DNA from 4 places in the Dyella sp. SYSU CM1112 genome. Region 1 is predicted to be linked to each of the others. Evidence: riboswitches for the same ligand, from Rfam matches in the RefSeq annotation. Region 1 holds a riboswitch; each other region holds the start of a gene.
What was found. A riboswitch is a leader RNA that binds a small molecule or an ion and turns the genes downstream of it on or off. The one in region 1 is predicted to bind cobalamin.

Region 1 (7,111 bases):
CCTCGTGCGAAGAGAGAGACGAGCAGCCAGGGTTACAATACCCCTATGCAGATCGGCCCCTATCGCATCGACCCGCCCGTGGTGCTCGCACCCATGGCCGGCGTTACCGACAAGCCTTTTCGCCTGCTGTGCAAGCAGCTGGGCGCGGGCCTTGCCGTGTCTGAAATGACGACAGCCGATCCGCGTCTATGGCAAACCCGCAAATCCATCCAGCGGATGGATCATGCAGGCGAGCCTGAACCCGTCAGCGTGCAGATCGCCGGCTACGATCCCGTCATGCTGGCCGAGGCAGCGCGGTTCAACGTTGCCAATGGCGCGCAAATTGTTGACATCAACATGGGCTGTCCCGCCAAAAAGGTATGCAACGTGTGGGCAGGCTCGGCCTTGCTGCAAGACGAGCCGCTGGTCGCGCGCATCGTGAAAGCGGTAGTGAGCGCGGTAGAAGTCCCGGTCACGCTGAAAATCCGCACCGGCTGGGATCGGCAGCACAAGAACGCCCTCACTATCGCGCGCATTGCGGAGGACAACGGCATCGCGGCACTCGCCGTGCATGGACGTACACGTGCGGACAAATACGAAGGGGAAGCCGAATACGACACGATTGCCGCAGTGAAATCGGCCGTTCGCATACCGGTCCTCGCTAACGGCGATATCGCGACACCGCAACAAGCCAGGCATGTACTCGACGCAACGGGTGCCGATGCGGTGATGATCGGCCGCGGCGCGCAAGGACGGCCATGGATTTTCCGGGAGATCGCCCACTACCTGGCGACTGGAGAAATGCTGCCAGCGCTTCCACCGCTGGAGGTTTCGGCCATCTTGCTTGGCCATCTGGAACATCTTTATGCGTTCTACGGCGAACAGGCCGGCGTACGTATCGCGCGCAAGCACTTGGGTTGGTATGCAAAGGATCGGCCCGAGAACACGGCCTTTCGTGATGTCGTCAATCGCGCCGAGCACGCACACGACCAACTGCGCCTGACGCGCGAATACTTCGAAGGGCTGCAAGCGCAGTGGCGCATCGCCGCTTGAATGACGCATTCCGATAAATGTTCGCAAGCCTTTGCGGCGCCGAAGCAGGCATCATCGGCAAGTCGTTCTTGATGCCACGCCACGATGTACCTCTCCTTCGCCCGCTCGCTGAAGTTTCCGCTGCATATCGCCATCCTCTTGAGCGTCGCACTGCTGCTCAGCGGCTGTGAGGCGAGCCTGTTTGCCGGACTGAACGCCACCGATCGCCGTGCCGGCATCGTGGCAGAACATGGCATCGTCTTCGATCCGCAGCACCAGCTGAAGCTGGATGTGTACCGACCACGGAATGCGGAACACGCCCCAGTCGTGGTGTTTTTCTATGGTGGCAGTTGGGTCCGCGGCGAACGCGCGTGGTACCGCTTCGTGGGGACGGCACTGGCTTCGCATGGCGTCGTGACGGTCATTCCGGATTATCGGAAATACCCACACGTGAAGATGGACGGCTTCATGACGGACGCCGCGCGAGCGGTCGCGTGGACATTTGCCCACGCTACAGCATGGGGTGGACGGGCGAACGACATCTTTGTGATGGGGCACTCGGCCGGCGGCCAGATCGGCGCACTGCTGGCAACCGATCCATCGTGGCTGACGCCTTACAATCTGCATCCTTTCGATCTGGCCGGCTTTATCGGCCTGGCCGGCTGTTATGACTTCATGCCGATTCCCGCCAGCGAAAAGGACATGCTCGGCATGTTCGGCCGTGATGCCGCCTCACAAGCACGCGCCCAGCCCGTGCGTTTCGTGCACGGTCACGAGCCTCCCATGCTACTGCTGCAAGGCGAAGCCGACCATGAAGTCGAACCCTCCAACGCCATCTCGCTTGCCCATGTACTCAAGGCGCATCACGAAGAAGTCTGGTTGCGCCTGTACCCCGGCGTAAGCCACAACGCATTGGTATTTGCCCTGTCTCGCCCGTTCCACGCCGATGCGCCGACGCTGGACGACGTCATGCGTTTCATCCACGCCCATCCCATAGCCCTTGCTCACTGAGCCGCATGCACTCCCCGGCAACAAGGTGACGGAGTAACGTAGCTACGCGCCTGCGTCATTGAAGGCACGCCGTGCATGGGGTTGCGGACAGCTTGGCATGAACAGCATCGCTACCGGCGACTTCCCCTACATCCATGGTTTTTCGGATGAAGAGCAATCGCGTCTGATGCGTCAGGCGCGCATGTTCGAAAGCACCCTCTACAGCCACATCGATTACAGCAATGCGAGCCATCTGCTCGAAGTGGGATGCGGTGTCGGGGCACAAACCGAAATACTGTTGCGCCGTTTTCCGGACCTGCACATCACGGGCATCGACCGCTCGCCTACGCAATTGGCTGCCGCCGAACGCAACCTGTCCGCGAAGGCATGGTGTGCATCGCGCTACGCGCTGCGCCAAGCCGACGCCGCCGATCTGCCTTTCGCAGACCGGAGTTTCGATGCCGCCTATCTCTGCTGGGTGCTCGAACATATGCCCAGCCCTGCGCGCGTGCTGAGCGAAGTTCGTCGCGTGCTCAGCCCTGGCGCCGTAATTTACGTGACCGAGGTGCTCAATGCCTCGTTCTTCCTCGATCCCTACTCGCCCAACCTGCTGCGTTACTGGATGGCCTTCAACGATCACCAATACGACAGCGGCGGCGATCCCTTCATCGGCGCCAAGCTCGGCAACCTGCTGCTGGCCGGTGGTTATCGCGACGTACAAACCGAAGTGAAAAGCGTGCTGCTGGACAATCGTCAGCCCGGGCGCCGCAAGCAGATGATCGCGTTCTGGGAAGAACTGCTGCTCTCCGCCGCGGAACAACTCATTGCCGCCGGAAAAACCGATGCGGTAACCGTCGATGGCATGCGCGGTGAATTACAGGCCGTGCGCAACGATCCCAACGCGGTGTTCTTCTTCGCCTTCGTACAAGCACGCGCCGTGGTGTATTGACCGGCTCGCCCTGCCGAGAGTCATTGACCATGGCTATGCGTTGAGGCTACTGTTCGCCCGCTGAGGTTTTCATCTCTTTATCCGAATAAAGAGATGCAATTAAAAGGGAAGCCGGTTGGATTCCGGCGCTGCCCCGCAGCGGTGTGTGGAAACGACCTTCGCTATGAGCACTGGGCTATTGCCTGGGAAGCGGCGAACAGTAGGCGGCGTAATGCCTGGTCCACGAGCCCGAAGACCTGCCCCAGCCGAAGCCACCCGTTCGCAACGGCGCTTCGTACGACCTGGGATCTCCGCGGGGAGAGCCGGCACCGCGTCGCCCACTGACGCAGCGCCAGCCTGCCCGCGGTTTACCCAGCTCGCCCGCGGGGGCGAAGGTCGACGGCGCGCACATGGCAATGCCCTGGTCGCGTCTGCCTTCGTTCCTCTTTGCCACGCATTGCAATGAGGAATACACGATGACACACACCACTTATCTTGGTTTTCCGCGCATCGGCCACCGCCGTGAACTCAAGCGCGCACTGGAACAGCATTGGCGCAACGGTAACGCTAGATCCCTGCTCGACACGGCACACGCACTACGACGTCGACATTGGCAGCTTGCTCACGCGGCAGGCATCGGCACGGTCGCCGTCAATGACTTCTCGTTCTACGATCACGTGCTCGACACCGCCGTCTTGTTCGACGCGGTGCCCGACCGTTACCGCCCCCTATGGCAGGAGGATGCGTTGGCCGGCTATTTCGGCATGGCGCGTGGCAACCACACACTGCACGCCTTGGAGATGACCAAGTGGTTCGACACCAACTATCACTACATCGTGCCGGAACTCCACACAGGCCAGCGCTTCCGGCTTACCGTCAACAAACCTCTCAACGAATGGCTTGAGGCGCGTGCGCTGGGATTGGAAGGCCGTCCCGTCTTGCTTGGACCCGTTTCGTTTCTGCGCCTGTCCAAGACCCGCGACGGCAGCCCTGCACTCGACTTGCTCGAGGCACTGCTGCCCGCTTATCTCGAACTGTTGGAGCAGCTTGCACGCGCCGGCGTTTCCTGGATCCAGTTGGACGAACCCTGCCTGGTAGAGGATCTGGATGCCGTGACCCGGCACGCCTACCGCATTGCCTACACAGCCTTGGCGACGGGACGTTCTCCAAAGCGGTTGCTGACCACCTATTTTGCAGGTCTTGGCGACAACCTCTCACTGGCCGCCAGCCTGCCGGTCCATGGATGGCACGTCGATCTGGTGCGTGCACCGGAACAACTTCCCGCACTCCTGTCTGCACTGCCGCAGCAGGGCGTGCTCAGCGCCGGCATTGTCGACGGACGCAATGTCTGGCGCAGCGATCCCGCACGCGTGCGGCCACTCCTGCAAACGATTGCCGAGTCCCGCGGAACCGACCATGTGTGGCTCGCGCCGTCTTGCTCGCTGCTGCATGTTCCCGTCGACGCGGCGCAGGAAACCGCGTTACCACGCGACCTGCAGAACTGGCTGGCGTTTGCTCGCCAGAAATTGGAAGAACTACGGCTCTATGCAAACGAACTCCACGGCGACAGCAACGCCACGGCTATTCTGGATGCACAGGCCGCCCAGCTCGCCGCACGCGCACAGGCACACGGCGTGCAGCGTGAAGACGTCCGTGCGCGTGTCCGCGGATTGAGTCCGCAAGCCACGCAGCGTCGCTCTCGCCTGATGCATCGATGCAAAGTGCAGGCGGACAAGCTCGCGCTGCCGTTATTGCCCACTACCACCATCGGCTCCTTTCCACAGACCGAGGCACTTCGCCACGCTCGCGCCGAGCATCGCGCGGGGCGTATGGATAAGCAGCGTTACGAAACCACCTTGCACGAGGAAATCGAACACGTCATTCGCTTCCAGGAACGTATCGGACTCGACGTGCTGGTGCACGGCGAACCCGAACGCAACGACATGGTGGAGTATTTCGGTGAACAGCTCGACGGCTTTGCCTTTACGCGCCACGGCTGGGTGCAAAGCTACGGTTCGCGCTGCGTAAAACCCCCGATCATCTGGGGCGACATCGCGCGGCCACACCCCATGACGGTACGCTGGTCGGCTTACGCGCAGTCGCTGACCGACAAGCCGGTAAAAGGCATGCTGACCGGACCGGTGACCATGTTGCAGTGGTCGTTCGTGCGCGACGACCTGCCGCGCGAGCACGTCTGCTTGCAACTCGCCCTGGCCCTGCGCGACGAAGTGCATGACCTGGAAAGCGCCGGCATCCACGTTATCCAGATTGACGAACCCGCACTGCGCGAAGGCCTTCCGATCCGGCAAGCCGAGCAAGCGCCCTATTTGGATTGGGCGGTCCACTGCTTTCGCGTCTCGACCGGCGGCCTGCACGATGCCACCCAGATCCATACCCACATGTGCTACAGCGAATTCAACAACATCATCGAGACCATTGCCGCGCTGGATGCCGACGTGATTTCCATCGAGAGCAGCCGCTCAAAGATGGAACTGCTGCAAGCCTTTGAGAACTTCCGCTATCCAGGAGCCATCGGCCCTGGTGTGTATGACATCCACTCCCCGCGCGTGCCGTCGCAAGACGAAATGACGGATCTGCTCGAACGGGCCTTGACCGTGCTGGAACCGCCACAGCTATGGGTCAATCCCGATTGCGGGCTCAAGACACGCGGCTGGGAAGAAACGGAACCGGCCCTGGCCGCCATGGTCGGTGCCGCACGAACCCTGCGCGCAGTACTGACAGAAAACGAAACCTGACACCTCCCGTCCCCTCTCCTTGAAGGGGAGGGGACGCAGCGGCAGTCCCCCGCCAGCATGGGCTGAACCCGGGCCTCACGGTCACATGGATATGCCAGACTGGGCAGTGAAACCCCGGGCTGGTGCGTGTATCATGCGCAACTCCCTTTTACATCTCTTTATCCGTAAAGAAGGATATAAGCCACGATGAGCAATTACCTCTTCACCTCCGAGTCGGTCTCCGAAGGCCATCCGGACAAGGTTGCCGACCAGATCTCCGACGCCGTGCTGGATGCGATCCTGGCCCAGGATCAGCGCGCACGTGTCGCTTGCGAAACCATGGTGAAGACCGGCGTGGCGATCGTCGCCGGCGAAATCACCACCAGTGCCTGGATCGACCTGGAAGCGCTTACCCGCAAGGTGATCCTGGACATCGGTTACAACTCCAGCGACGTCGGTTTCGATGGCGCTACCTGCGGTGTGCTGAATCTGATCGGCAAGCAATCGCCGGATATCAACCAGGGCGTGGATCGCAAAAAGCCTGAAGAACAGGGCGCCGGCGACCAGGGCCTGATGTTCGGCTACGCCACCAATGAAACCAAGGATTTCATGCCGGCTGCGATCTACTACTCGCACCGCCTGGTCGAACAGCAGGCCAAGATCCGCAAGAAGAAGAACTCGCCGCTTTCCTGGCTGCGTCCGGACGCCAAGAGCCAGGTCACGCTGCGCTACGAAGATGGCGTTGCCACGGCCATCGACGCCGTCGTGCTCTCCACCCAGCACGATCCGGACGTCAAGCAGAAAGACCTGGTCGAGGCCGTGCGCGAGTACATCCTCAAGCCCGTGCTGCCGGCCAAGCTGCTGCACAAGAACACCAAGTTCCACATCAACCCGACCGGCAAATTCGTGATTGGCGGTCCGGTAGGCGATTGCGGCCTGACCGGTCGCAAGATCATCGTCGACACCTACGGCGGCTGGGCCCGTCACGGTGGTGGTGCATTCTCAGGCAAGGATCCGTCCAAGGTGGACCGTTCCGCAGCGTATGCCGCGCGCTACGTGGCCAAGAACGTCGTGGCCGCCGGCATCGCCGACCGCTGCGAAGTGCAGGTGAGCTATGCGATCGGCGTGGCTGAGCCCACCTCGATCTCGGTGACCACCTTTGGCACCGGCAAGATCGCCGACGAGAAGATTGAAAAGCTGATCCGCAAGCACTTCGACCTGCGCCCCTACGGCATCATCAAGATGCTGGACCTCATCCACCCGATGTACCAGCAGACCGCCAGCTACGGTCACTTCGGCCGCACGCCTTACGAAGTGAAAGGCCCGGACGGCAAGACCTACACCGCCTTCTCCTGGGAGAAGACCGACAAGGCCGATGCCCTGCGCGCAGACGCCAAGCTGTAAGGCGAAGCCAAGAGCGCCACATGAAAAACCCCGCGGTGCGAGC
Region 2 (7,111 bases), 100 kb from region 1:
AGAACGAGGTGCCCGAAGGCCTGCGCGACAAGCGCGTGCTGGCGCTCGACATGGGAGCATTGATCGCCGGTGCGAAGTTCCGCGGCGAGTTCGAGGAGCGCCTCAAGGCCGTGCTTAACGACTTGGCCAAAAACGAAGGCCAGATCATTCTGTTTATCGACGAACTGCATACCATGGTCGGTGCCGGCAAGGCGGAAGGCGCCATGGATGCCGGCAATATGCTCAAGCCGGCGCTGGCGCGCGGAGAGCTGCACTGCATCGGCGCCACCACGCTGGACGAATACCGCAAATACATCGAAAAGGATGCCGCGCTGGAACGCCGGTTCCAGAAAGTATTCGTCGGCGAGCCGAGCGTCGAAGACACCATCGCGATCTTGCGTGGCTTGAAAGAGCGTTACGCCGTGCATCATGGCGTGGAGATCACCGATCCCGCCATCGTCGCCGCGGCGACCTTGTCCAATCGTTACATCACGGATCGTCAGCTGCCGGACAAGGCCATCGACCTGATGGATGAAGCGGCTTCGCGCATCCGCATGGAGATCGATTCCAAGCCGGAGGAACTCGACCGCCTGGAACGTCGCCTGATTCAATTGAAGATCCAGCGCGAAATGTTGAAGAAGGAAACCGACGAGGCATCCAAGAAGCGCCTTGCGGATCTGGACGCGGACATCGCCAAGCTTGAACGCGAGTTCTCCGATCTCAATGAAGTGTGGAAATCGGAAAAGGCGGCGCTGCAAGGTGCCACCAAGGTGAAGGAGCAGATCGAGCAGGCACGGGTAGAGCTTGAAGCGGCGCAGCGTCGGCAGGACTACGCCAAGATGAGTGAGATCCAGTACGGACGCCTGCCGGAACTGGAAAAGCAGCTGGCCGCCGCGCAGGCTGCCGAACAGCAGGACTTCAAGCTCGTGCAGGACCGTGTCACAGAGGAAGAAATCGCTGAAGTGGTCTCGCGCTGGACGGGTATACCGGTCAGCAAGATGCTCGAAGGCGAGCGCGAAAAGCTGCTGCATATGGAACAGGCGCTGCACAAGCGCGTAGTCGGTCAGGATGAAGCGGTGCGAGCCGTGTCGGATGCGATCCGTCGCGCTCGTGCGGGCTTGTCCGATCCGAATCGTCCCTATGGTTCGTTCCTGTTCCTTGGCCCCACCGGGGTAGGCAAGACCGAGCTGTGCAAGGCGCTGGCCGAATTCCTGTTCGACACGCAGGACGCGATGGTACGCATCGATATGAGCGAGTTCATGGAAAAGCATTCCGTGGCGCGCTTGATCGGTGCGCCTCCGGGTTATGTCGGCTACGAGGAAGGTGGCTATCTCACGGAAGCCGTGCGTCGCCGTCCGTACAGCGTGATTCTGCTGGACGAAGTGGAGAAAGCACATCCGGATGTATTCAACGTGTTGCTGCAGGTGCTCGATGATGGCCGCCTTACAGATGGCCAGGGTCGCACCGTGGACTTCCGCAATACCGTGATCGTGATGACGTCCAATCTCGGCTCGCAACTCATCCAGGAAAACGCCGGTGATAGCGAGGCTGATTATCTGCAGATGAAAGCGGCGGTACTCGGTGTAGTGCAGGCTCATTTCCGGCCGGAGTTCATCAATCGCCTCGATGAGCTGGTGGTATTCCGTCCGCTGGAGAAGAAGCAGATTCGTGCCATTGCACGCATCCAGCTGGCGTACCTGGAAAAACGTCTTGCTGAGCGTGAGCTCAAGCTGGAGGTTGATGACAAGGCCCTGGATCTGCTCGGCAATGTCGGCTTCGATCCGGTATACGGTGCGCGTCCACTCAAGCGTGCGATCCAGCAGCAGTTGGAGAATCCGCTAGCGAAGGAAATCCTGGAAGGGCGTTTCACCTCGGGTGACACGATTGCGGTAAGTGCTGAAGGTGGGCATCTCGCTTTCCACAAGCATGCGTGACAGGCATCACCCTCCCCTGCGGTTAGCGGGGGAGGGGTGAAGCAAGCCCGCCGTGAGTGCGACCTGGCCGCAAATTTCTGCCGCAAAAAAATCCCGGCTCAAGGCCGGGATTTCCATGCATGCATCGCACAAGTGTTTGGCAGTGGGCTTGTTGAATCACCAGTGATAGATCACTTTGGTGTAATAGTAACGCCCATTGAAGCCCGCGGGTGAAAATTCTGAGTAAGGAATGGTGCCGTTGTTGTTGTTCGCGGCAATCACCTTGTCCGGATAACTGTTGGTGACATTGTCCATGCCCAGTGTGAATGTCCAGCTGTCCAGGTTGTAGCTGCCAGCCAGATCGAACACCCATTGCGGGCTGAAGGTCTGGTTAAGCAGGTACGTGCTGTTGCTATATGCCGTAAAGCTGCCGTAACGGGTGAGGTTGCCATTGAATGCCCAGTGACCCAACGTGTAGTTCTCGTTGAGGATCAACTTGCTTCGTGGCGTGGAGTTGGCCAGCAGGCCTTTGATGTCGCGATAGGTCACACGCTGCAATTGCAGGCCCAGCGCTTCCAATTGTGGCGGATTCGGCGCTACGCCCATGACTTGCGTGCGGTTGTAGTTATAGCTCAGCGTGCTGTCCAGCACGCCATCGTTGCCGAAATCCGAATGGTAGCTGGCGACGATGTCGCCGCCCTGAGTGCGTGTATCTACCGCGTTGGTGAAATACTGCGCCGAGCTATAGGACACATTGGTGATGCCATGCGCGGCAAGGTAATCCACCACCGCCGGATTGTTGAGTCCGCTCAGCGTGCTGGAGAGCACGATGCGGTTGTAGATCTGGATCTGGTAGATATCCAAGGTCAGCGTCAGCGGGTCGATCGGATTGAACACCGCGCCGACGGTGTAGTTGTGCGAGCGCTCCGGACGCAGTGACTGAGCTCCCAGCAATTGCGCTACCGGATTGTTCACTGGCAACAGGCCGGTCTGATAGATGCCAGGCGCTACCCCAGGTCCTGCGTTGCTGGGTGTCAGGTAAAGCGAGCCGATCTGGGAATAGTCTTCCTGCGCCAACGACGGGGCGCGGAATCCGGTCGAGACGCTGCCACGCAACGCGAAGCGATCGGTAAAGTCGTAGCGTGCAGCCAAGGCACCCGACACCGTGTTGCCGAAGTCGTTGTAATCCTCATGCCGTACGGCGAACGAGGTGCCGAGTTTGTCGGTGAGGTTGGTTTCCAGACTTACATACTGCGCTACGTCGCTGCGACTCCATGAGCCCACGTTCACGGGACTGTAGCCACTGAAACCCTGCGCGCCCCCGCTCACGCCCGATGTGCCCACGTAGTACGAACTCGGATCGCCAGCACTGATCTGATACGTGTCGCGTTGATACTCGCCGCCGAAGGCCAGCGTTACCGCATTGGGCAACCAGCTCAGGTTGAAGTCTTTTGCGATATCGACATCGGCGACCTGCTGCGCGGATGAGACCACGCCATCGAAGAAGCTGTTGGGCGTATAGCCAAAATCGTGCAGGAAGGCGTAGTTGGCGGTGTGGATCGTATCCAGCGATACACGATTGCCGCCGTAGTTGGCGCTTACATCCCAGCGCCACCCGCCACTGGTTGTGCCGCGTACGCCGGCTACCAGCGCCTGATCGGTGCTGCGAGCCTGTAGTAGCGGTTGATAGCCGCCGGGATAGAGCGACGTAAGCAGGGACGCTACTGATGACGGGTAGCCATAGGGATTGCGATACAGCTCGTCGGAAATCGCGTTGCGATCGTGGTAGCTGCCAAAGGCATAAAACTGGATGTTGTTGGTGAGGTCGTATTGCGTGTTCAGGAACAGATTGTGCTCGCTCACCGAGGGATCGCCGAACACTTGTTTCTCACCGAATTGGGGATAGCGGATGTCGACGCCGCCATGATTGGTCGGATCTTGATGCCCGTCATCCACGCTGATGCGCAGCCAGCCTTTGTCACCGCTCAATGGAATGCCGAAGTTGGCCGAACCCTGCCATTGTCGTCCGCCGCCGCGTTGGTATTGGCCGCCATCCAGCTCCACCGAGCCGCCTTGCGCACCATGCTTCAGAATGATGTTGATCACACCGGCGATCGCGTCGGAACCGTATTGCGCAGACGCACCGTCACGCAGCACTTCAATGTGATCGATGGCAGAAAGCGGAATGGTGTTGAGATCCACCGGAGCTGAACCGCGGCCGATGGTGCCGTCCACGTTCACCATGGCGCTGTTGTGCCAGCGCTTGCCGTCGACCAGCACCAGGACTTCATCCGGAGCCAAGCCGCGCAACTGTACGGGACGTTGCGAATCGGTAGTGTCGGTGGCGGAAGGGCGCGGAAAATTCAGCGAAGGAATCAGGCGCGCGAGAGCAGTGGAAAGTTCGGTGGTGCCGGTGCTTTGCAGGGCTGAAGCCGGTACGACGTCGATCGGCGATAACGAGGTGCTGTCGGTTCGATTCTGCGCGCGTGTGCCGGTCACGATCACGGCCTGCAGGTTTTTCGCTTTGTCGCTGGAGGCTGCTTGCGAGGTGTCCTGGGCAGCAGCGGTGGTGGCGAGTGCCAACAACACTGAAGCCGTGAGAAGTTTGATGGAATCGTTCTTGGGCCTGCCTTGATAAGGCGAGCGGTCGTCTTTCTTCATTGCGAGTTTTCCCCTAGCTTGTTGTTTTGCTGCGGGGCAGCAATTTCAGATTAATGACAATGAGGCGGACCATCAACCGACGATTAGGCGTCCGAAAGTCCAAATGGAAATATCGCTACCCGGCATGGACTTACTCCCTATGTCAGCCATTGACGCGGGCCGCCTCACGCCAGCATCGTTATCGGTCGGTGCAGCTGGCGTGTAACGACGCTCGGGCTAGGCGTCCTGGAGCAGGACATTTATGATGCTCCGGCCTAAGGTGACTGCTGGCCCTAAAGCCAGTGGTTGAAACGGGAATCCGGTGAGATCGCTCAGTGTCAGGGCGATGACTCCGGAGCTGCCCCCGCAACGGTAGGCGAGCAACAGGTCCACAGAGCGCCACTGTGCCGAGCACGGGAAGGCGTGGGCCAGAAGGCGCAGGCCTTCGCTCGCAAGCCCGGAGACCGGCCTTATGCGAGAGCTTGCCTCGGCAGGCTTTAAACCAGACAGGCGGAGGGCCGTGTCCGGGTGCCACGCCTCGGCGTGTTGCCGCATCATCTTCCTTCCGTGTGTCGAGCGCCCTTGCCGGGCACACGATAAGGAGTGCATCCATGAATGTGTCTTTCCCGTTTGCCGACCGTGCCGCGGTGCGGCCATGAGCGAACGTTCGCCGCGCGATGACATGACACCCGAAGAGCGTCACCGCGAACGCATGCAGCGCAAAAAAGAGTTGGTCGATCGCAAGATCGCGCGCGCCACGATCGATCGGGGCGTGCTGGTGGTGAACACCGGCAACGGCAAGGGCAAGAGCTCTTCCGGTTTCGGCATGCTGGCGCGTTCGCTGGGGCACGGCTTCAAGTGCGGCGTGGTGCAGTTCATCAAAGGCACCTTTTCCACGGGTGAGGAGGCTTTTTTTCGCCATTTCGCCGGCGACCAGCTCGACTATCACGTCATGGGCGAGGGCTTTACCTGGGAGACTCAGGACAAGGCGCGCGACATCGCAGCGGCGCAAGCCGCATGGTCCATCGCCGCAGGCATGCTCGCCGATCCCGCTTATGACTTCGTATTGCTGGACGAGCTCAATATCGCCTTGGTGAAGCAATACGTATCGCTGGAGCAAGTGCTGACGGCCGTGACGGCACGTCCCCCACGCCAACATGTCGTCATCACCGGCCGCGGCGCACCGGATGGATTGATCGCTGTCGCCGACACGGTCACCGAGATGCGTGTGGTCAAGCATGCTTTCGAGGCCGGCATCAAGGCACAAAAAGGCGTGGAGCTATGAGCCATGTCCGGCACTGCCCGGCCTTGCTGGTTTCCGCGCCGGCATCGGGGCAGGGCAAGACTTCAGTGACCGCTGCACTTGCCCGCTGGCACACCCGGCAGGGGCGGCGCGTGCGTGTGTTCAAGACCGGGCCCGATTTCCTCGATCCCACGGTGCTGGCCTGCGCCGCAGGTACGCCGGTTTATCAGCTCGATCTGTGGATGTGCGGCGAAGCGGATGTACGCAAGCGTCTCTTTGATGCCGCGGGCGATGCTGATCTGATCCTGGTGGAAGGTGTAATGGGGTTGTTCGATGGCGCGCCGTCCAGCGCCGATCTTGCACAGCAATTGGGCGTGCCGGTGATGGCGGTTATCGATGGTTCGGCGATGGCGCAAACCTTTGGCGCGCTTGCCTGTGGCCTGGCAACCTACCGTGAAGGGCTGTCGATGTATGGCGTGGCTGCCAATCGCATCGGTAGTGCTTATCACGCGCAGCTGCTGAAAGAGAGCCTTCCTGCCTCCTTGCACTGGCTCGGCGCATTGCCGCGCGAAGAGCGGCTTGCGCTGCCGGAACGGCATCTGGGTTTGATCGCGGCAGCGGAGCTATCCGATATCGATGCGCGACTCGATGCCTTGGCCGATGCGTGGGCGCAACATGCCGCAACGGCACTGCCGCCGCCTGTTGCATTCGAAACCTCGGCCAGCGAAAGCATTCCGCCCCTATTGAAAGGACAGCGTATTGCCGTGGCGCGCGATGACGCATTTTGCTTTATCTATCCGGCCAATCTGGATCTATTGCGCGCGGCGGGTGCGGAATTGTGTTTCTTCTCGCCTTTGGCCGGTGATGCCTTACCCGACTGCGAGGCCGTATGGTTGCCGGGTGGTTATCCAGAGCTGCATCTGGATGCCTTGTCGCGACGGACCGACTTGCATGCAGCCTTGCGCACGCATCGCGATACCGGCAAACCCATGCTTGCCGAATGTGGCGGATTGCTCTTCGCGCTCGATGGGCTGACGGATCAAAGCGGGCACGAGGCGACGATGGCGGCTTTATTGCCCGGTCGTGCGGTCTTGCAACCGCGGCTCGCAGCGTTGGGTCTTCAGGGCGTTGATCTGCCTGAAGGCAGCTTGCGCGGGCATACTTTTCACTACGCGCAGGCATCGATCGATGCGGAGCCGATCGCACATGCGTTCAATCCCAATGGGGGCCCTGGCCGCGAGGCGGTCTATCGCGATCGTCGCTTTACCGCCAGCTTCGTGCACTTCTACTTTCCTTCGCATCCCTCGGCGGCCTTGGGCTTGTTTCGCGCATGAGC
Region 3 (7,111 bases), on a different contig from region 1:
CAGGCGCACCGGCAAGCCTTTCCGGTTGGCGATGATCAGGTTGGCGAAATCCTGCGGCGTGTGCAGTGCGTCGTTGGCGGTGACGGTCATCTGCGTCTGGCCGTCGCTCAGGATGCCTTGTGGCGAGGTGACGTTGGCCGCACGCAAGGCGTTGGCGATGTCGTTGGCGGTGAGTCCCTTGGCCGACAGGGCGGCGGTATTGATATCCACGCGCACCGCGTGCGCCGTGCCGCCGAACACCTGCACCTGCGCCACGCCGGGAATCTGCGCCACCGCCGGGCTGAGCAAGGTATCGGTGAGGTCGTAGAGCTTGTCCGGCGGAAGGCTGCTGGAGGTCAGCGCGATCAGCAACACCGGAATCTGCGAGGTATCGAATTTGAAGTACTGCGGCGGGCTCGGCAACGAGCTGGGCAGGTCGGGTGCGGCGGCATTGATTGCCGACTGCACATCCTCGGCAATCTTGTCGACATTGCGACCGAAATCGAAGCGCACCATGATCGTGGCGCTGCCTTGCGTGGCATTGCCATACATTTCCTGCACGCCCGGGATGCGCCCCAGGTGGCGTTCCAGTGGCGCCATCACCGTGGTCGCCATGGTCTGCGGACTGGCACCGGGCTGCGCGACCGTGACGAACACGCCGGGAAAATCCAGCGTGGGCAATGCGGCGACGCCCAGCATCAAGTACGCGCAAAACCCGGCAATCGTCAGGCCGATCGCCAGCAATGAGGTACCGATAGGCCGACGGATAATCGGCGCGAAAATATTCATCGCGTTACCTGTGCAGCGTCAGGTAAATGCAAGCCATGCCTGCGCGTCTCCAGCGCGGGCAACGGCGCAAGCGAAAAGAAGGGCGCAATCATGGGCACCTTTATGCCTGGGAAGCCAGACCTGCAAATGTGCCTGAAGTCCGGCCGTGCCGAAAGGCATGGCGCGGCCGGAGATGTGAAAAGACGTGTTGCGGGACTGCCGGACATGGCGCCCTCCCCTGCATGCAGGGGAGGAGGGTTGGGGCGGGATTGCCCGAGCGTGCGCTGAGACCGACCGCTACGCTGTAGCAGCCGTTGCTGCTGCTAAGCGAACCATAGGGTGCTCAAACACGCCGCTTTATCAGGGGCTGTAACGCAAGGTCAGATACCAGGTACGCCCTAGCTGGTTGTAGTAGTAGGCGGTCTCGTAGCTGTGATCGAACGCGTTCGCCAGTTTGGCTTCCACCTGCCAGCCGGGTGCGAAGGTGTAGCTGGCGCGCAGATCGGTGGTGGCGTAGCCGCCCAGGCGATAGACGTTGGCCGCGTCGTCATAGCGCTTGCCGGAAGCGAATTCCGTTACGCCGAGATTGATCTTGCCGAAGCGGCGGTCGACATCGATGCGTGCGGTGCGCTCGGCACGGCGTGGCAGGATGTTGCCGTTGTCGGCGCTGCCGTCGTCGTCTTTCGGCTGCAGCAGCGTGAGATAGCTTTGTACGCGCCAGTCGTCCACATCGAAACCGAATTGGCCTTCAATGCCGCGGATGCGCGCGCGGCTGATGTTCACAGGAACGAATTCGCTGTTGAAGCCGATCAGGTCGGTGATGCGTGTCTGGTACGCGTTTACACCCCAATTCCAATGATCGAGCTGTTGCGTGAGGCCGACTTCAACGCTGCGCGAGGTTTCCGGCTTCAGGTCCGGATTGGAGGTGGGCACGCCGCCGAAAGCCGGGAAATACAGATCGTCGAAGGTCGGTGCATGGAAAGCGGTTCCATAACTCACCGATAGCACGGGCCCATGTTCGAAGTGATAACCCCAGGCCGCGGAGCCGGTGTTGTGGTTGCCGAACTGATCATTGTGATCGTGACGCGCGGAGACCTGTATTTCGTTCTGGCCGAAGGTGCCCTGGTATTGCGCAAAGGTGCCGGTATCGCCGCGCGTGGTCTGCTCGAAGGCGGTGTCGCTGGTGATGTGTTCCTGCTCATAGTCCACGCCTACGGTGAGCAGTTGATTGGAGGTGAGCGTGATGTCGTTCTGCCACGAGGCCTGGTTGCGGCGGGAATTGAAATAACCGGTGCCGGTGCGTGGGTAGTACAGGCCGAAATAACTGCCCTGGTAGAACGTGGCGTCGTCATCGCGGGTTTGCCCGGCGTCGAGCGTGACTTTCCAGATCGAGAGCGGCGAAAAGCTCAGGCGCGCGCCGGCTACGTATTGCTCTTCGATGGCGTCATTGCCGCCATAGGGGCTGCCGGTGTATTCGGCGTTGCTTTTGCTGCGCAGCCAGTCGAAGGCCAGTTCGGTGCCGTTGTCCCAGCGATAACCGAAGTTGGCGAAGCCGTTCCAGTTGCGGTAGGCGTCATTGCGCGGATCGTCGACGAAACAGGCGACACCGAGTTCCGCCGCACCCATGCGGCAGGCGGGAATGCCGCCGGTGTATTCGCCGCCGAGGCTGGCGTTGTACCAAAGATGATCGGTGCCGCCGGACAGGCCTGCCTGCCCGTTGACGAAACCGTGGCTGCCGCCCGTCACGCTGACGGAGGGCGAAATACCGCCGTTAGGCTGGCCGTGGCGGGTAAAGATCTGGATCACGCCACCCAGCGCGTCGGAGCCGTACAGGCTGGCGCGCGGTCCGCGCACGATCTCGATGCGGTCAATGACGTTCACCGGAATCTGTTCCAGCGCGGCCAAGCCGGAGCTCACGGAGCCGATGCGTATGCCATCGACCAATACCAGCACGTGCGTGGCATTGGTGCCGCGCACATAGACGGAAGTCTGCTGGCCGATGCCACCCGTTTGCGCAATGGAAATGCCAGGAAGGCCGGTGAGCAGATCAGCCACCGAAACCGGCTGCAGCCGTTCGATGTCTTCGCGCGTAATGACGGTTACCGATGACAAGGCATCGTTGGCGGTAATGGCGGTACGGGTGGCGGTGACGATCACCGGCGTCAACGTGCCGCTTTGATCGGAGGTGGTTTGGGCGTAGAGGGCCGGGCTGGCCAATCCGGCCAGCAGCGCCGCTGCAAGCGCAGTCTTCTTCAACATGATGTGTATGACCCCTTGCCGCACGTCCCCGCGCGGCGCAGATGAATGACTGGCGCCAAAGGGGAAAAGCAGCGGAAAGAGCGGGCAGGCGACGGCTGCAGCGCGATCTCCGTGCCTCGCCCGCCGCGAGCACCAGAACCTGGAGAGCCATTCAAGGCTCTGTCGCGGGCCGGTCTCCGGACTTGCGAGTGGCATGCGGATCCGCATGCCGCCGAACGGCGCCTTCCCATGTCGTGCACAGTGGCGTGTGACCGTTCGTGATAGCTGCCGGCCATGTCATGGACCGACGGCGCTACCGCGCTCGCTTACCGTTGCGGGGGCAGTGCCGGCCTTGCTGTGGGAACACAGCGCACCGGCTTCCCGTTTCATCCCCTGGGCGAACAGGGGACACCCGAAACGGGCGCCACTGTAGCGGTTGGGGACGGCCAGGGCAATTCGCCGTTATTTCCACCGCAAGAACATTTCCACCGCAAGAACGAATGACCCCTCTCCTGTAGGCGGGGGAGGTCATGTCTCGGTTGTAATGCGCGGCATCAGTCCGTCTGCAATTCCGCTACGAAGTCGTAGATGTCGCCGCGATACCAGGAGGTGGTGAATTCCACCACGCGGCCATCGTCGAGGAAGCTGCGGCGTTCGATATGCAGACCGGCACTGCCCACGCTGACATGCAACAAGCGGGCCTGACGCGCCGCCAGCAACACGGCGCGCAAGCGCTGCAACGCACGCACGGGGCGGCTGTTGTGCTTTTCCAGTGCTTCGTACAGCGAGTCGTGCACTTCGTGCGGATCGGGCAGCACACTGGCCGGCACCACGCTGCGTTCGATCGCCAGCGGCTCATCTTCGGCATAGCGCACGCGGTGCAGGCGCGCCACCAGCACGCCGGGGGAAAGGTTCAGTGCCATCGATTCTTCCGGCGTCACTTCGCCCACGCTGCGTTCGAAGAATTCGGAACGCGGATGCAAGCCGCGTGCACGCAGGTCTTCGGTAAAGCTGGTCAGCCGCGACATCGGCTTGATGATGCGCTCGGCCACAAAGGTGCCGGCGCCGTGGCGCTGGGTGAGCAGGCCTTCTTCAACCAGGCCTGAAATTGCCTTGCGTACCGTCACGCGCGACAGACCCAGGACCTGCGATAAATCGCGTTCGCTGGGTAAGGTCTGGCCCGGCTCGATGTCGCGATGCTGGATCACATTGCGAATAGCCCGGCGCAGCCGCAGGTAAGCCAGCGGCTGATGGGTGGTCGTATCACGGCTCAGGCGCCGGTATTCCTCGGCCAGGGCACTTTGCATAGCTGGCAACCATACCAATGGCGAACCACTGGCACAACAGGGCGTTACACGGGGTGGCCGCCAGCTTAGGAAAATTTTGCATACGATTGCACACCGAAAACACTGGTATGGCCTGGTATGTCATTGGTACGATCAGAGTTCCCCTGGCAGCCGCATCCCCGCGACTGCCCGCATTCCATGAGGTGAGTTGTGACTGCACCTGCTCAACCGGTCGATCTGTTCGATCTGGTGATTTTCGGCGGTACCGGCGACCTGGCCGTACGCAAATTGCTCCCTGCCCTGTTTCATCGTTTTATCGACGGCCAGATCCAGCCCGGCAGCCGCATCATCGGCGTGGCCCGCGAGGGTCTGGATGACGACGGTTATCGCGCGCAAGTCCGCTCCGCCATCAACGGCGCAGCCAAGGCGCAGGCGGACAAGCTCGACGCCTTTCTCAAAATGGTGCACTACCGTCCGCTCGACGCCCGCAAGGACAACGGCTGGGACGACTTCGCCAAGCTGATGGGCGAACAGCCCGATCACGTGCGCGTGTTCTATCTCTCCACCTCGCCCGAATTGTTCGTGGACATCTGCCAGCGTCTGGGCGGCTACGGCCTCAACGAGGGCAAGTCGCGCGTAGTGCTGGAAAAGCCGATCGGTCATGACCTGGCCAGCGCCAACCGCATCAACGATGACGTCGGCCGTGTCTTCGCGGAATCGCAAACCTTCCGCATTGACCATTACCTCGGCAAGGAAACGGTGCAGAACCTGCTGGCGCTGCGCTTCGGCAACGCCCTGTTCGAGCCGCTGTGGAACGCCGGCCATATCGATCACGTGCAGATCACCGTGGCGGAAACGCTCGGCGTGGGGCGCCGCGGTTCCTATTACGATCATGCCGGCGCGCTGCGCGACATGGTGCAGAACCATATGCTGCAGCTGCTGTGCATGGTGGCGATGGAGCCGCCCTCTTCGCTGTCGCCGGATGCGGTGCGCGATGAAAAGCTCAAGGTGCTGCATGCGCTCAAGCCGATCAATGAAGCCAACGCTGCCCAACTCACCGTGCGCGGCCAGTACCGGGCGGGCGCGGCCGAAGGGCAGAGCGTGCCGGGCTACATCGAAGACTTGAACAGCGATAGCAAGTCGAAGATCGAGAAGTCCAATACCGAAACCTTTGTGGCCTTGAAGGCGGAAATCGCCAACTGGCGCTGGTCCGGCGTGCCGTTCTATCTGCGCACCGGCAAGCGTCTGGCCGAGCGTGTGTCGGAAATCGTGGTGGCGTTCAAGCCGGTGCCGCATTCCATCTTCACCGCTTCGGCCGGTCCGCTGGCACAGAACCGCCTGGTGCTGCGCCTGCAGCCGGATGAAGGCGTAAAGCTGTGGCTGACCATCAAGCATCCGGGTCCGGGCGGCCTGCGTCTGCGCCACGTACCGCTGGATATGAGCTTCGCCGAAGCGTTCGGCGTGCAACAGCCCGATGCGTATGAGCGTTTGCTGCTCGACGTGGTGCGCGGCAACCCCACCTTGTTCATGCGTCGTGATGAAGTGGAGGCCGCATGGAACTGGGCCGACCCGATCCTCGCTGCCTGGGCGGCGACCGGCGAGTCGCCGCGTCCGTACACCTCCGGCACCTGGGGACCGAGCGCGGCGGTAGCATTGATTGAGCGCGATGGCCGCACTTGGGATGAGGATCACGAGCCGTGAGCGCGAAGCACGCCTTGCATGCGTTCGATGACGCCCAGGCGCTGGCCGAGGCCTTGTCGGCAAGCCTGGCGGGTAAGTTGCGCGAAGCGATCGATGTGCGCGGCGAAGCCTTGATCGCGGTTTCCGGCGGCAGCACGCCCAAGCGTCTGTTCGAGGCGCTTTCAAACAAGGCGCTGGATTGGTCGCGGGTGACCGTCACGTTGGTGGACGAGCGCTGGGTGCCCGAATCGGATGAGCGTTCCAATGCACGACTGGTTGAATCGCTGCTACTGCAACACCGGGCGGCCGATGCGGAATTCGTGCCCTTGTACGTGGAGGCCGCGACACCGGAAGCCGGTATTGGTGAAGTGCGTGCACGGGTGGCTGCCTTGAAGCAGCCTTTCGACGTGATCGTGCTGGGCATGGGGCCGGATGGACATACGGCTTCTTTCTTTCCCGGTGGCGATCGCCTCGGCGAAGCACTGGATACGTCGAACACGGCGCAAGTGTTGCCGATGCGAGCACCAGGCGCCGGCGAACCGCGCATCACGTTTACCTTGCCGGTGCTGTTGAAGGCGCGGACGCTGTATCTGCACATTCAAGGCAACGACAAGCGTGACGTGCTGGCGGAAGCGGAAAAGCCTGACAGCACCCTGCCCATTGCTAGCGTGCTGCGTGCCGAGCGGCCACTGGAAATTTATTGGTGCCCTTGAAGCGTCGCCTCTTGCCTCGCCCTGCCCCCTTCCGCGAGTGCGACAAGCAGAAATGGATTCCGCTGCGTAGGGGAATGGCAATGACGCCAAGGCCGCATCAAACATCGTCAAACCGTTGCCGTTAATCCGACTGGCAAGAAAAGCATCAACGCCGAGCTCTCTCGGTTGGAGTCTGAAATGAGTTTGCATCCCGTCGTTGCCGAAGTGACCGAACGCCTGCGCGAGCGCAGCCGCGATACGCGCGCCGCTTATCTGGATCGCATCCAGGCCGCGATGATCGACGGCCCGCATCGCGCACGCCTTTCCTGTGGCAACCTCGCGCACGGCTTTGCGGCATGCAACGCGTCGGACAAGGCCGCGCTACGCGAAGGCCACACGCCGAATATCGGCATCGTCACCGCTTACAACGACATGCTCTCGGCGCATCAACCGTATGAACGTTATCCG
Region 4 (7,111 bases), 240 kb from region 1:
CAGCTGTTCGACAGTGGGAGCGTCGGTAAGCACGATGCGCGGCGTATCCATGGCTACCGATTATGCGTCAGAAAGCCATGTCGAACGCGACGTCACCTTCCACGCCGACCTGATACGCCGATACGCGCCGCTCGAAGAAGTTGGTGACTTCCTGCACATCCTGCAGATCCATGAAGTCGAACGGATTCTTCGCGCCGTACTTTTTCGGCAGGTCAAGCTGGGCGAGTCGCTGATCGGCGCAATACTCCAGATATTGCCGCATGTCCTTCACCGACAGACCGGCCACGCCGCCGGAAAGCACGTCTTCGGCGAATTGCGTTTCGCAAGCGATGGCCTCTTCCAGCATGGCTTCCACTTGCGCGCGCATGGCTTCATCGAACAGGTCCGGCTCTTGCGCGCGCACGGTACGCACCACCGCGAAGGCAAACGCCATGTGCCCCGATTCATCGCGGAACACCCAATTGGTGCCCGAGGCCAAGCCGTGCAGCAGGCCACGCGAACGCAGGAAATACACGTAGGCGAAGGCGGCAAAGAAAAACAGCCCTTCAATGCAGGCGGCGAAGCAGATCAGGTTGAGCAGGAATTGCCGCCGCTGCTCACGGGTTTCCAGTCTGCGCAGGTTCTGGACGGAATCGATCCATTTGAAGCAGAACGCGCCTTTCTGTCGGATGGATGGGATGTTCTCGATCGCCGCGAATGCCTTGTTACGTTCATTCGGGTCGGGAATATAGGTGTCCAGCAGCGTGAGGTAGAACTGCACGTGCAGCGCTTCTTCGAACAGCTGGCGCGACAGGTACATGCGCGCTTCCGGGGCGTTGATGTGCTGATACAGGTTCAACACCAGGTTGTTCGCGACAATGGTGTCGCCGGTGGCGAAGAAGGCCACCAGACGATGAATGAGATGGCGATCTGCCTCTGTCATCTTCGACTTCAAGTCGGTGACGTCGAGCGAGAAGTCCACTTCCTCCACTGTCCAGGTGTTCTTGATCGCGTTGCGATACATCTCGTAGAACTCGGGATAGCGCATCGGACGCAGGGTGAGTTCGAAGCCCGGATCGAGGATGTGCGAGGGATGATCAGACATGGAAATTCCTCAATGGAAACATTCAATCCGGCTTGCGCGCATAACGCCCACGCACGAAGCGACTGATGTAAGTGGACAGGCCGATGCCAGCCTCGGCGAGCCGCTGCATATTGCGTGTGTGTATGTGGCCGGGCGCGGCATCGGTGTATGCGTAAGTACCATCGTTGATGAAGCGAGCCAGGATGAAGCCCTCGCCCATCGCGTAGCCACTCACGCCGGAGCGACCACTGCGATTGCGGAAGGGCTTCATTCCTGTCATGTGCGTTGAGTGAATGTGGACTCAGAGGCCAAGATGCGACATATGCTCATATTGATTTTGAGGGGCTGATGTAAGACTCAGGACGGCTGGGTGATAGGTGTCGCGACCGCATTGACTTTTTAAGCTCGTCGTCCCGGCGAAAGCTGGGATCGGGTGACGTGCATATCTGCAAAGGCGCTGGACCCTGACTTGCGATGAGCCGACGAGGTGATTACTGGCACGCCTCGCAGTACTCCGGATTTTCCAATGAGCAGAACACTGCAGCGGTGGCCGCTTCCTGCGTGTTGGGCGCCGGTGTCGCAGTAGCGGGTGCTGTTACCGTGGTCTTGGCGATCTTGGTCGCCGGGCGCGAGCGCAGGTAGTAGGTCGTCTTGATGCCTGCCTTCCAGGCGTACATGTACATCGAGCTGAGCTGGCCAATGTTCGGGTTTTCCATGAACAGGTTCAGCGACTGGCTTTGGTCAATGTAGGCGCCGCGTGCGGCAGCGAGGTCGATCAAGGCTTTTTGCGGCAATTCCCATACCGTGCGATAGATCGAGCGCAGACGCTCAGGGATGGCAGCGATGCCCTGGATCGAGCCTTCCGCGAGCTTGATCGCGTCACGAATTTCGGCGGTCCACAAACCCAGGGTCTTGAGTTCTTCCACCAGGTAGCGGTTGATGACAAGAAAATCGCCGGACAAGGTTTCGCGCTTGAACAAATTGCTGACCTGCGGCTCGATGCATTCGTAGCAACCGGCGATGGAGGCGATCGTCGCGGTGGGAGCAATGGCAATCAGCAATGAGTTGCGCAGCCCTTTCACCTTGATCGCTTCGCGCAGTGTGTCCCAGCGCCCGGCATCGTGCAGCTTCGCGTTCAGCCAGTAATCGAACTGCAGCTCGCCGTTGGCGGCACGGCTGTCGGAGAAACCGGGATGCGCGCCATATTCCTCTGCCAGCGCGTTCGATTGCGCCAATGCGTTGTAATAGATCTCTTCCGCGATGCGCGTGGACAGCTCCAGGGCTTCGGCGGAATCGAACGGCAGGCGCAATTTGAAGAACACGTCCTGCAGACCCATCACGCCCAGACCCACCGGGCGCCATTTGCGGTTGGCGGTGGCGGCCGTAGCAATCGGATAGAAGTTCAGATCGATCACGCGGTCGAGCTGGCGCACGGCGGTGCGTACGGTGGTGGCGAGCTTGGCAAAGTCGAACGCACCGTCGACTACGTGACGCGCGAGATTGACCGAGCCGAGATTGCACACCGCCGTCTCGCCGGCGTTGGTCACTTCCAGAATCTCGGTGCAAAGGTTGGAGAGGTGAATGACGTTCTCGGATTTGGCCGTCTGATTGCTGGTGGCGTTGCTGCGATCCTTGAACGTCATCCAACCGTTGCCGGTCTGGGCCAGGGTACGCAGCATGCGTGCATACAGCTCGCGCGCTTTCACCGTTTTGACGGCCAGGCCCTCGGTTTCGGCCTTGTGGTAAGCGTACTCAAAGGCTTCGCCCCAGCTATCGACCAGATGCGGCACGACCTTGGGATCGAACAGCGACCAGTGCCCGTCGTGCTCCACGCGGCGCATGAATTCGTCGGGAATCCAGTTCGCCAGGTTGAGATTGTGCGTGCGGCGCGCTTCGTCGCCGGTGTTGTCGCGCAATTCCAGAAACTCTTCGATGTCGGCGTGCCAGGGCTCCAGATACACGCAGGCCGCACCCTTGCGCTTGCCGCCCTGGTTCACGGCGGCGACGGAAGCGTCCAGCGTTTTCAGCCACGGCACCAGGCCATTCGAGTGGCCATTGGTGCCCTTGATCAGCGAGCCGCGCGAACGCACGCGCGAATAAGCCAGGCCGATGCCGCCGGCGAATTTGCTGAGCTTGGCGACGTCGCCGTATTTTTCATAGATCGATTCCAGCGAATCTTGCGGCGAATCCAGCAAAAAGCAGGAACTCAGCTGCTCATGCGCCGTGCCTGCATTGAACAATGTCGGCGAGCTGGCGATGTACTCCAGCGAAGAGAGCAGGCGATACAGTTCCAGCGTTTCACCGATCTCATTGCCGCCCAGTGCACAGGCAATACGCATGAAGAAGTACTGCGGCGTTTCGATCACCTTGCGCAGCTGCGGATGGCGCAGCAGGTAACGGTCGTACACCGTGCGCAGGCCGAAGTACTCGAAGCGGCGCGAGGCGAGCGGATCGATCGCATCGTTGAGCTTGCGCGCGTTCTCGGCCACGTAATCGCGCAGGCGCGCGTTGAGGATGCCCAGTTCTGCGCCGCGTGCAATGGATTGCGAGAAGCTCTGGATTTCCTGGCCGCTTACTTCCTTGTCGATGAAGGCGCTGAGCAGGCGTGCGGCGAGCTGGCCGTATTCGGGTTCCTCGGCCGTCAATGCGGCGGAGGTGCGAATGGAAAGCTGATCCAGCTCCTGCGTGGTGGCGCCGTCATACAGGCCGCCGATGGTCTTGAGCGCCACGCGCAGCGGATCGACAGCGTGCAGGCCCTCGGCACTGCGTGTTACCGCGCGGACGATCTTGTTGACGTCGACCACTTCCTGCTTGCCATTGCGCTTGGTGACGCGCATCTGGCCGGGGTTGTGCGGCGGGGTCAGGGTGAAAGGAGCTTCGGCAGTAACGGACATCGTGACAGGGCTGGCAGGGGATGACGGATCGGTATCGGCGGAAAAAGCGGTCGTGTCCGCGCGGGCGGCGGTGCGCTCGCGCGATTCGGTATCGAGAGGTTGCATGTCGGACACTCCGGGTTGTGGAGGCCGTCCCGGCCGGAACGATCCGGTTGGAATGGACGGACTCCCTGGACTCAACCGCCTGCTCCCGCGCGCAGGGCTGATGTGGCAGCTAGGGTGGGGAGTCGTCCGATGCGGGTGACATCCGCATCGTGCGACACACTTCCCCGCGGAAGCCGTCACCGGCGGCATGACGTTCCAGTCATGCCGTGTCGGCAGGTCTTCGGACTTGCGGATGTGGATCTTGCGACCCGCCTAATGACCCCGGCTTCCCAGTCGCGAATCGACCAGTGCCCATGGGGCGTTCGTCTCCGCTTACCGCTGCGGGGCAGTTCCGGATTCGCACCGGATTCCCGAGCCGCCTCCGTTTACCTGGCGACGGCGACCGACGGAGCACAACATATCGGGGTAATCTGTGTCGGTCAACCCAATAATTTGTGGATAAGCCGGTGGATAAGCAGCCTGAAACCAGGCGCCGCGCGGCTTGCGGGATTTTTGTGACGGACTGCCCATAACACGATGGCGGGCTGATCCATGGTCGATGGGGCGCGGCCCTTCCGGTGCGTCCCAATGACGCCGGACACATGACAGCCGCGGGTCGTTCGCTAAGCTCCAAGGCATGTCCCTGGGGAGTGAAGCGATGAACGGGTACCGTCGAATGGCAGTCCGCTGGTGGTGGGTGGCATGCCTGCTCTTATGGCCGTGCTGGGTGCAGGCCGCTTCGATCAACGATGCCGCGCTGGCTCCGACGCCGCCGATGGGCTGGAACAGCTGGAACCATTTCGGCGCCGACGTCACCGATGTGGACATCCGTCACGCGGCCGATGCGATGGTATCCAGTGGCATGGCGGCGGCCGGCTATCGTTACGTCATCATCGATGACGGCTGGCAGGGGCAGCGGGACGCGCACGGCATGCTGCACCCGAACGCGAAATTTCCCGACATGAAGGCACTGGCCGATTACGTGCACAGCAAGGGCCTTAAATTCGGCATCTATTCCTCGCCGGGTGAAAAGACCTGCGGCGGCTTCACGGGCAGTTACGGGCACGAGGCGCAGGACGCGCGCTTGTTCGCAAGCTGGGGCGTGGATTACCTGAAATACGATCTGTGCAGTTTTTCGCGGCACATGCGTGGAAAGAGCCTGGCCGAGCAAACGGCCATGATGAAAGCGGCATACCAACGGATGCGGCAGGCATTGGACGCCACCGGACGTCCTATCGTCTATGCGCTGTGCAGTTATGGCTGGGGCCGCGTGTGGGAATGGGGCGCGGACCTGGGCGCCAACTTGTGGCGCACCACGGATGACATCCAGGCGAACTACATCAGCATGATGTTCAACGCCAATTCGCAGCTAGGCTTGGAGCGTTACGCGGGACCTGGCCACTGGAACGATGCGGACATGCTGGAGATCGGCAACCAGGGCATGGATTCGCAGGATAAGGAACGCACGCACATGAGCCTGTGGGCGCTGCTGGCTGCGCCGTTGATTGCAGGCAATGACCTATCGTCCATGAGTGCGGTGACGCGCGAGGTGCTGACTAATCGCGAAGTGCTTGCGATCGATCAGGATGCACGCGGCATCGCCGGTGGTCGCGTGATGCAGGCTGGTCCCATCCAGCTCTGGTCGCGCCCGCTGGCGGATGGATCGATGGCGGTGGGCTTGCTCAACACGCTCAACCACTCGCTGGATGCGACGTTGGATCTGAAGGCGCTCGGCTTGGGTGATAGCGTCACGGCACGCGATGTGTGGGAGCACCGCGATCTCGGGCGGATCGACAGCCGGCATGTGTTCGAGGTGCCGGCTTATGGCGTGGTGCTGCTGAAGGTGAGCGGAGCAAAACGCTAGCAGCATGCGCCTTGGTAGGTGTGCGTCGCTATGCCGATGCGTCATCTTCGTCTTCGCGGGGATGACGCATTCATGCACGCATCAAGTTACTGGTAGGCGATGCCGTTGCTGAAAAACTAAAGTCGGTGCAGCGTTCGGTGTTGCGGATGGCGATAAGCCATCCAGGTAGCGATAAGACCGCACAATGCGGCGAAAGAAAGCCACAAGCCTGGCGCTGCCTTGTTGCCGGTGATGTGAATCAGCCATTGCGATATGGCCAGGCTGGAGCCGCCGACCGTTGTCGCCAGGCTATAGGCCAATGAAAAACCGGTGGTGCGTACTTCTATCGGCATGATCTCCGTCAGGGCGACCACGAGTGCGCCGTTATAACTGGCGTAGAGGAAGGAGAGCCACAATTCCACGCCGAGCAGTTTGCCGAAATCGGGCGACGCGGCCAGCCAATGCAAGGCAGGGTAGGCGGTCGTCAGGGCAAGTAAGGTACAAGCGAGCAATAACGGGCGGCGTCCGATGCGATCAGACAGCGCGCCCATCAGCGGCAACCAGATGAAATTGGAGATGCCCACGCACAGGGTGACGGTGAATACATCCAGGTGCGACAGCTTCAGGACGGCGGAACCGAAGGTCGGCGTGTAGGCGGTGATCAGGTAAAACGACACGGTGGTCATCATCACCATCGCCATGCCGACCAGCACAGTGCCGGCATGCGCCATCATCGATCGATAGATCTCGCCGATGCCGGGGCGATGCCGTGCAAGAAACGCTTCGGTTTCTTCCAGCGAGCGGCGGAGCAGCAACAGGAATGGAACGATCAGGCAGCCGATAAGAAAGGGAATGCGCCAGCCCCATGTTTCCATCGCCTGTGCAGGCAATGCATAGTGCAGCGTCAGGCCCAGTGCGGCGGCGAACATCACTGCCACTTGCTGACTGGCCGATTGCCATGAGCAGTAGAAACCGCGATGTCCGGGCGTGGCGATTTCCGAGAGATAGACCGACACGCCGCCGAGTTCGACACCGGCCGAAAAACCTTGCAGCAAGCGTCCTGCCAGCACCAGTAATGGCGCGAGCACACCGATCGTGGCGTAACCGGGAACGGCGGCTACCAACAAGGTGCCGATCGCCATCAGGCTCAAGGTGAGCAGCAAACCACGACGACGGCCGTGATGGTCGATATAGGCGCCGAGCACGATGGCGCCTATCGGTCGCATG

Region 2: linked by a shared signal. The riboswitch ahead of cobO (cob(I)yrinic acid a,c-diamide adenosyltransferase) and the one ahead of metE (5-methyltetrahydropteroyltriglutamate--homocysteine S-methyltransferase) in region 1 are both predicted to bind cobalamin.
Region 3: linked by a shared signal. The riboswitch ahead of AC4HNJ_RS09585 (TonB-dependent receptor domain-containing protein) and the one ahead of metE (5-methyltetrahydropteroyltriglutamate--homocysteine S-methyltransferase) in region 1 are both predicted to bind cobalamin.
Region 4: linked by a shared signal. The riboswitch ahead of AC4HNJ_RS05550 (ribonucleoside-diphosphate reductase subunit alpha) and the one ahead of metE (5-methyltetrahydropteroyltriglutamate--homocysteine S-methyltransferase) in region 1 are both predicted to bind cobalamin.

The regions. Positions count from the first base shown of each region.
Region 1 covers NZ_JBZEGI010000002.1:319,125-326,235, forward strand. The annotation lists gene dusB (tRNA dihydrouridine synthase DusB) at 46-1,032, shown strand; gene AC4HNJ_RS04525 (alpha/beta hydrolase) at 1,117-2,022, shown strand; gene AC4HNJ_RS04530 (class I SAM-dependent methyltransferase) at 2,120-2,950, shown strand; cobalamin riboswitch at 2,997-3,208, shown strand; gene metE (5-methyltetrahydropteroyltriglutamate--homocysteine S-methyltransferase) at 3,406-5,685, shown strand; gene metK (methionine adenosyltransferase) at 5,872-7,068, shown strand.
Region 2 covers NZ_JBZEGI010000002.1:216,045-223,155, reverse strand. The annotation lists gene clpB (ATP-dependent chaperone ClpB) at 1-1,913, shown strand, start outside; gene AC4HNJ_RS04140 (TonB-dependent receptor plug domain-containing protein) at 2,070-4,553, opposite strand; cobalamin riboswitch at 4,794-5,019, shown strand; gene cobO (cob(I)yrinic acid a,c-diamide adenosyltransferase) at 5,215-5,817, shown strand; gene AC4HNJ_RS04130 (cobyrinic acid a,c-diamide synthase CobB) at 5,814-7,109, shown strand; gene cbiB (adenosylcobinamide-phosphate synthase CbiB) at 7,106-7,111, shown strand, end outside.
Region 3 covers NZ_JBZEGI010000005.1:157,189-164,299, forward strand. The annotation lists gene AC4HNJ_RS09580 (efflux RND transporter permease subunit) at 1-768, opposite strand, end outside; gene AC4HNJ_RS09585 (TonB-dependent receptor domain-containing protein) at 1,108-3,006, opposite strand; cobalamin riboswitch at 3,157-3,416, opposite strand; gene AC4HNJ_RS09590 (GntR family transcriptional regulator) at 3,540-4,292, opposite strand; gene zwf (glucose-6-phosphate dehydrogenase) at 4,482-5,972, shown strand; gene pgl (6-phosphogluconolactonase) at 5,969-6,664, shown strand; gene edd (phosphogluconate dehydratase) at 6,842-7,111, shown strand, end outside.
Region 4 covers NZ_JBZEGI010000002.1:561,011-568,121, reverse strand. The annotation lists gene AC4HNJ_RS05565 (GNAT family N-acetyltransferase) at 1-51, opposite strand, end outside; gene AC4HNJ_RS05560 (ribonucleotide-diphosphate reductase subunit beta) at 68-1,084, opposite strand; gene AC4HNJ_RS05555 (hypothetical protein) at 1,107-1,334, opposite strand; gene AC4HNJ_RS05550 (ribonucleoside-diphosphate reductase subunit alpha) at 1,555-3,957, opposite strand; cobalamin riboswitch at 4,257-4,464, opposite strand; gene AC4HNJ_RS05545 (glycoside hydrolase family 27 protein) at 4,700-5,905, shown strand; gene AC4HNJ_RS05540 (MFS transporter) at 6,022-7,111, opposite strand, start outside.